DNA from 3 places in the Methylobacterium terrae genome. Region 3 is predicted to be linked to each of the others. Evidence: predicted binding sites of a transcription regulator. Region 3 holds the regulator's gene; each other region holds the start of a gene.
The links. The regulator LexA, encoded in region 3, represses DNA repair genes until DNA is damaged. The targets are predictions, from matches to a motif close to TGTTCNNNNTGTGTTCNG.

Region 1 (2,264 bases), 1.9 Mb from region 3:
GAAGCGCTTGGCGCAGGCGCGCGCCAGGGTGTCCTTCGAGAACAGCTTCGGCGGCGCCCGGCGCACGTCCTTCTGCGCCACCGCGAGCGGGCCTGCCCAGCCCGCCGCCGCGTCGCGGATCGTCTCGGCCTGTTCGATCTCGAAGATCTTCTCCTTCGGCGCGTGCCAGAGCGTCAGGCTCGCGCCGCTCTCGGTCGTCACCGGCAGGGCGATCTTGTAGAAGTCGCGCGGCACGAAGTGGCGGATGCGCTCCTCGAGGTCGGCGAGGATCGCCAGCGTCGGCGTCTGCACGCCGCCGAAGCGCCAGGGCTCGCGGAAGGCCGGCGGACGCAGGCGCAACGACACCGCCCGGGTGCCGTTGAGGCCGAGATGCCAGTCCTCGTATTGCCGGCACAGGGCCTCGAGATAGGCCGCGTAGTCGCGCTCGCCGGAATCGTCCTCGCGCGCCAGCAGCCCGAAGGCGCGGCGGATCGAGATCTCGTCGAGCGCCCCGAGGCGGAGGCGATCGACCCGGCCGCGCCAGCCGAGATGCTCCAGGACCTCCCAGGCGATCATCGAGCCTTCCCGGCCCGGATCGGTGGCGATGATGACGCGCTCGACGCCGCTGAGCGCCTGGCGGATCGCCGCGAGCTTCGGCGCGTGCGATTGCCCCGAGCGGCCGTGGCCGGGGGCGACCGGCAGCCGTTCCATGGCGATCGGCAGCGCGTCGAAGCGCCAGGGCTTCCAGTCCGGCCGGATCTCCCCGGGCTCCGCCACCTCCAGGAGGTGCCCCTCGGCCGCGACGCAGACCGTGCTCGGCGAACGGAAGAACCGCTGCACCTGGCGCATCGCCGAGGGCTTCTCGAAGAAGAACAGCGTCTTGCCGGAAGTGGGTTTGCCGGAAGTGGGTTTGCCGGGGGAGGTGGCCTGCGCCATGGCAGCGGGACGCTCCTGGACGGGCGGGGTGGCCCGAACGAAGCGGGAACATAGCGGAGGAGGACGGGGCCGGTCAACGCGGGGCTGCGGGGAAAAGATTGGGCGTGGGCCTCTCTTCTCCCCGCCCGCGGGGAGAGGCGACGACCCGCGCCTACCTCGCCCTGTCGGCCCGACGGACACCGTCCCGCCGCCATCCCGGTCAATCCACCCGCCCTGCCACGATCCCGCCCACGAAACGCCGCTTGCGCCCTCCGTATTCCTCACATAAAGATATCTTTATGTTTCGTATTGGAGGCGAGGAGCACCCCGGAATGACCGCCACCGTCCCCTTCGCCGACGCCCTGGGCGTGCTGCGGGCCGCCGCGGAGGAGACGCGGTTGCGCATCCTGGTGCTGCTCGGCGACGGCGAGCTGTCGGTCTCCGATCTCACCGACATCCTGGGCCAGTCGCAGCCGCGGATCTCCCGGCACCTCAAGCTCCTGGTCGAGGCCGGGCTGGTGGTGCGCCACCGCGAGGGCGCCTGGGCGTTCTTCCGCCTGCGCGAGGGCGCGTCCGGGCTGGTGGCGCCGCTCATCGCCGCGCTCGACGCCGCCGAGCCGCCGCTCTCCGAGGACCGCGCCCGGCTCCAGGCGGTGCGGGCGCAGCGCGCCGACGCCGCCCAGAGCTTCTTCGCCCGGCTCGCGCCGCAATGGGACCGGGTGCGCTCGCTCCACGTGCCGGAGGCCACCGTCGAGGCGGCGGTGCTCGACGCGCTCGGGACGGATCCGATCGGCAGCCTCGTCGATCTCGGCACCGGCACGGGCCGGATGCTCGGCCTCCTGGCGCCGCGCGCCGCCCGGGCGACGGGACTCGACGCCAACCACGCGATGCTGTCGGTGGCCCGCGCCAACCTGGAGCGCCAGGGCCTGACCCGGGTCGACCTGCGCCAGGGCGACATCCACGCCCCGCCCTTCGGCCGGGCGAGCTTCGACCTCGTGCTGATCCATCAGGTGCTGCACTACCTCGACGACCCGGCCCGGGCCCTGCGCGAGGCCGCCCGCCTCGTCGCCCCCGGCGGCCGCCTCCTTGTCGTCGATTTCGCCCCCCACAGCCTGGAATTCCTCCGCGCGGACGAGGCGCATCGCCGCCTCGGCTTCGCCCCGGAGCAGGTCGCGGGGTGGCTCTCCGAGGCCGGCCTGACCGACGTGCGGCTGCGCCACCTCGCGCCCTCCGGGGGCGCGGAGCACCAGCTCACCGTCACGCTCTGGCTCGCCCATCACGCGCAGGCCGCTGCCGATCGACAGATCGGCCTGCCCGACCGCGCCGTCGCCTGAACCCGTCACCGTCTTTTTCGCCCGAGGCCGCCGATG
Region 2 (2,264 bases), 1.3 Mb from region 3:
CCGTGGATCCGCACGCCGGTCTGGGGCGTGGCGATCGTCGGCATCGGCTTCGTGTTCGGCGGGCTGTTCGGCTGGGCCGGGCCGGGCGGCCTGTAACGAGAAAGGGCCGCCGCGCTCGTCGCGCGGCGGCCCCTGACGTCCTTTGGAGCCGATCCCTCGGTCAGGCCGTCCCCTCGTCGAGGTCGTCGGCGGTCGGCGTGGCGTTCTCGAGGATCTTGTCGGCGACGAGGCCCGAATTCTGCCGGATCGAGGCCTCGATCTTGTTGGCGATGTCGGGGTTGTCGCGCAGGAAGCCCTTCGAGTTCTCGCGGCCCTGGCCGAGGCGCTGGCTGTCGTAGGAGAACCAGGCGCCCGACTTCTCGACGATGCCGGCCTTGACGCCGAGGTCGATCAGCTCGCCGACCTTCGATACGCCCTCGCCGAACATGATGTCGAACTCGACCTGCTTGAACGGCGGCGCCACCTTGTTCTTGACCACCTTGACCCGGACGCTGTTGCCGATCGGCTGGTCGCGATCCTTGAGGGTCGAGATGCGGCGGATGTCGAGGCGCACCGAGGCGTAGAACTTCAGCGCGTTGCCGCCCGTCGTGGTCTCGGGGCTGCCGTACATCACGCCGATCTTCATCCGGATCTGGTTGATGAAGATGACCATGCAGTTCGAGCGCGAGATCGAGCCGGTGAGCTTGCGCAGGGCCTGGCTCATCAGGCGGGCCTGGAGGCCCGGCTGCTGGTCGCCCATCTCGCCCTCGATCTCGGCCCGTGGGGTGAGCGCCGCCACCGAATCGACCACCAGCACGTCGATGGCGCCGGAGCGCACCAGGGTGTCGGTGATCTCGAGGGCCTGCTCGCCGGTATCGGGCTGGGAGATCAGCAGGTCGTCGAGGTTGACGCCGAGCTTGCGGGCGTAGACCGGATCGAGGGCGTGCTCGGCATCCACGAAGGCGCAGACGCCGCCCTTCTTCTGGGCCTCGGCGATGGTGTGGAGGGCGAGCGTCGTCTTGCCGGAGGATTCCGGGCCGTAGATCTCGATCACGCGCCCGCGCGGCAGGCCGCCGACGCCGAGCGCGATGTCGAGGCCGAGGGAGCCGGTCGAGACGACCTCGACCTCCTGCACCTTGTCGCCCTTGCCGAGCCGCATGATCGAGCCCTTGCCGAAGGCGCGCTCGATCTGGGCGAGGGCGGCGTCGATCGCCTTCGACTTGTCTTTGTCCATGGTCGGGTTTTCCACCAGTCGCATCTGGGGCTGAGCCATCTCGGCGGGTCCTTATGGCAGGAGGGGCGGCAAGTCTCAATCGCGCGGCTGGGTTTTATGTACTCGTTTTGTTCTCATTCGGCAAGGGCGGATAGAGGAATTCGCCGGGGGATTGCGAGGGGATCAGGCGCCGTCGAGGGCGCACAGCAGGTTGGCGTTCGACCAGGACGGCCAGCCGGTGCCGGCAAAATCGCGGTCGTGGCTCCAGATGTCGGCGTCCAGCAGCCAGGCGCAGGCGAGGACGTGCGCGTCGGACGTCGAGCCGTTGCGGGAGGCGACGGCTTGGGAGAGGACGCGGGCGGCCTCGGGTAGATGCTCTGCATAGGCCGAGGCCTCGACGATCGCGAGATCGCGCAGGATCACCTCCGTCTGCGCCGTCATCGTCTCGCGCACTCCCTTCAAGTCGCGCAGCACGCCGACGACCTCTTCGACTGATCTCGTCGATGTAACGAGCTCTCTACGCGCCTGAATGATTTCGAAAGTAGGACGAGACCGTCGTCCCAGAGCGACGCTCAGGATGATGTTGGCATCGACGATGATGACCGCAGAGGGAGGACGTGGCGTTCCCATGGAGACTATCGATCAGATCATCACTCGGCGCCGCGCTCCGCCAGCAACCGGTCGATCACAGCGTTCTCCTCCGGAGTCCGACGCGCCGCAGCCGCATCAATATCGGCCAGCACCTTGCGCATTTCCTCTGGAGACACACGATGAACGGGCAGCAGGATGCCGACGGTCGCCGTCCCGTTCTTGATCGGCATTGCATGCGGCAGCGCCTGGATCGCGCCGGCCGACATCTTCTGGAGCTCGCGCATGCTGATCGCGCTCTTCATGGCCGCCTCCTCGTTACCCACATGTATGTAAGTTCGGTGCGCGGCGGCCACAAGGAAGGCGATCGAGGCGGCCTCACCCCGCCATCGTGGTCTTCACCGTCTCGACGAGCTGCTTCAGGCTGAAGGGCTTGGGCAGGAAGTTGAACTCCTCGCCGTCGGGCAGGTTCTTGCGGAAGGCG
Region 3 (2,264 bases):
CATCACGCCCCAGAGCGTGAAGCGCAACATCTCGGACATCCTGGAGAGCGTCTACGAGCGCGACCACGTCCAGGTCGATACGGGGCTCGCCAAGTCCGCTGTCACGGTCGGCCACAACCTCAAGGCGGTGATGGCCGACCTCGAGAAGCGGATGCGGGCGGCGGCGGCCGACCTCGACTTCGAGGAGGCGGCGCGCCTGCGCGACGAGCTCAAGCGCCTCCAGGCGACCGAGCTCGCCATCGCCGACGACCCGATGGCCGAGCAGGCCGACGTCGAGCGCGAGGCCGGCCGCTTCGGCGCCAAGCGCAAGCGGCGCGGCCCCGAGCCGCTCGGCTACGGCCCCGGCGGCAAGGGCACCTCCGACGAGGGCACCCGCATCCGCGAGCCCGACCTCGACGAGATGGGCCCGGGCACCGACCGCGAGGTGCCGTTCTCCTACGCCGAGCGCCCGACCGGCCGCTCGACGCAGGGGTTTCCGGGCCAGCGGCCGAAATACAAGGGGCGCAAGGGGCGGGGCTGACGCCCCGTCCCGCCCGAATAGGCTCGATCTCTCCTCTCTGCCGGGGGCCGTTGCTGTGCTCTCGCGCGGATTTCGCCGACCCGCTTGCGGAACACTTGCGGAACGCTTACCATGTTCGCGATTTGTTTCCGGAGCGCGCCAGCGCGGGGATGAGAGTGTCACATGCTCACGCGTAAGCAGTTGGACCTGCTCCGCTTCATTCAGCAGAGAATGCGCGAGACGGGCGTGCCCCCGTCCTTCGACGAGATGAAGGACGCCCTCGACCTCAAGTCGAAATCGGGCATCCACCGCCTGATCACGGCGCTCGAGGAGCGCGGCTTCCTGCGCCGCCTGCCGAACCGGGCCCGGGCGATCGAGGTGATCCGCCTGCCCGACACGGTGACGGGGCCGGCGCAGGCCGCGCCGAGCGCCGAGGTGGTACGGTTCAACCCCAGCGTGGTCGAGGGCGGTCGCGCCCACGAGCCGAAGCGGCCCGCCGGCATCCCCGCGATGGCGACGGCATCGGACGAGAACGGCCAGTCGGTCAGCGTGCCGGTGATGGGCCGGATCGCCGCCGGTACGCCGATCTCGGCGATCCAGAGCCAGAGCCGCACGGTGGCGATGTCGCCGGACTTCCTCGCCAGCGGCGAGCACTACGCCCTGGAGGTGCGCGGCGACTCGATGATCGAGGCCGGCATCCTCGACGGCGACCTCGTGGTGATCCGCCGCCAGGAGACCGCCAATACCGGCGACATCATCGTGGCGCTGATCGACGACGAGGAGGCAACCCTCAAGCGCCTGCGCCGCCGCGGCTCGTCGATCGCGCTCGAAGCCGCCAACCCGGCCTACGAGACCCGCGTGCTCGGGCCCGACCGGGTGCGGATCCAGGGCCGGCTGGTGAGCCTGGTCCGGAAGTACTGAGGCGGGTCGAGAGGCGACGCCCGAACCCTCCCCCGCAGAGGGGAGGGTTCGGGCGGTGCGCCCTTCAATGCGCGCTGCCCGTCGCCACGAACTTGAACAGGAACACGCCTGCGATCACCCACACCACCGGCTTCACCTCCCGGAACCGCCCGGTGAGCAGCTTGATCACCGCGTAGGTGATGAAGCCGAAGGCGACGCCGTTGGCGATCGAGTAGGTGAAGGGCATCAGGAGCGCCGTGACGCAGGCCGGCAGCACCTCGGTCAGGTCGTCCCAGTCGAGGTCGACCAGCTCGTGCAGCATCAGGCAGGCGACGTAGAACAGGGCCGGGGCCGTGGCGTAGGCCGGGACCGAGCCGGCGAGCGGCGCGAAGAACAGGCAGGCGAGGAAGAGAACCGCCACCGTGGCGGCGGTGAGCCCGGTGCGGCCGCCCTCCTCGACGCCGGACGCGCTCTCGAGATACGCCGTGGTGCTCGAGGTGCCGAGCAGCGAGCCGACGAAGATCGACGAGGAATCGGCCATCAGGGCCTTGTCGAGGCGCTCCATCTTGCCTTGCGTGAGCAGCCCCGCCCGGTTGGCCACGCCCATCAGCGTGCCGGTGGCGTCGAACAACTCGACGAGGAAGAATACCAGGATCACGTTGAGGAGCCCGCCCGACAGGGCGCCGGTGATGTCGAGGGCGAACAGGGTCGGGGCGATCGAGGGCGGCAGCGAGGCGACGCCCTGGAAGTTGTTGTCGGCGACGACGAAGCTGAGGGCCGTGACGGTCAGGATGCCGGCCAGCAGCGCGCCGCGCACCTTGCGCACCGAGAGCACCGCGACGATCAGGAAGCCCAGCACCGCCAG

Region 1: the regulator LexA is predicted to act here: its motif matches at 949-966, upstream of DK419_RS01795 (type IA DNA topoisomerase).
Region 2: the regulator LexA is predicted to act here: its motif matches at 1,311-1,328, upstream of recA (recombinase RecA).

The regions. Positions count from the first base shown of each region.
Region 1 is NZ_CP029553.1:405,696-407,959, reverse strand. Features, by position in the region: gene DK419_RS01795 (type IA DNA topoisomerase) at 1-915, opposite strand, end outside; gene DK419_RS01790 (ArsR/SmtB family transcription factor) at 1,227-2,228, shown strand; gene metF (methylenetetrahydrofolate reductase [NAD(P)H]) at 2,262-2,264, shown strand, end outside.
Region 2 is NZ_CP029553.1:919,943-922,206, reverse strand. Features, by position in the region: gene DK419_RS04130 (MAPEG family protein) at 1-96, shown strand, start outside; gene recA (recombinase RecA) at 161-1,252, opposite strand; gene DK419_RS04120 (PIN domain-containing protein) at 1,376-1,822, opposite strand; gene DK419_RS04115 (hypothetical protein) at 1,843-2,085, opposite strand; gene cckA (cell cycle histidine kinase CckA) at 2,159-2,264, opposite strand, start outside.
Region 3 is NZ_CP029553.1:2,264,501-2,266,764, forward strand. Features, by position in the region: gene uvrB (excinuclease ABC subunit UvrB) at 1-520, shown strand, start outside; gene lexA (transcriptional repressor LexA) at 683-1,420, shown strand; gene DK419_RS10165 (NCS2 family permease) at 1,485-2,264, opposite strand, start outside.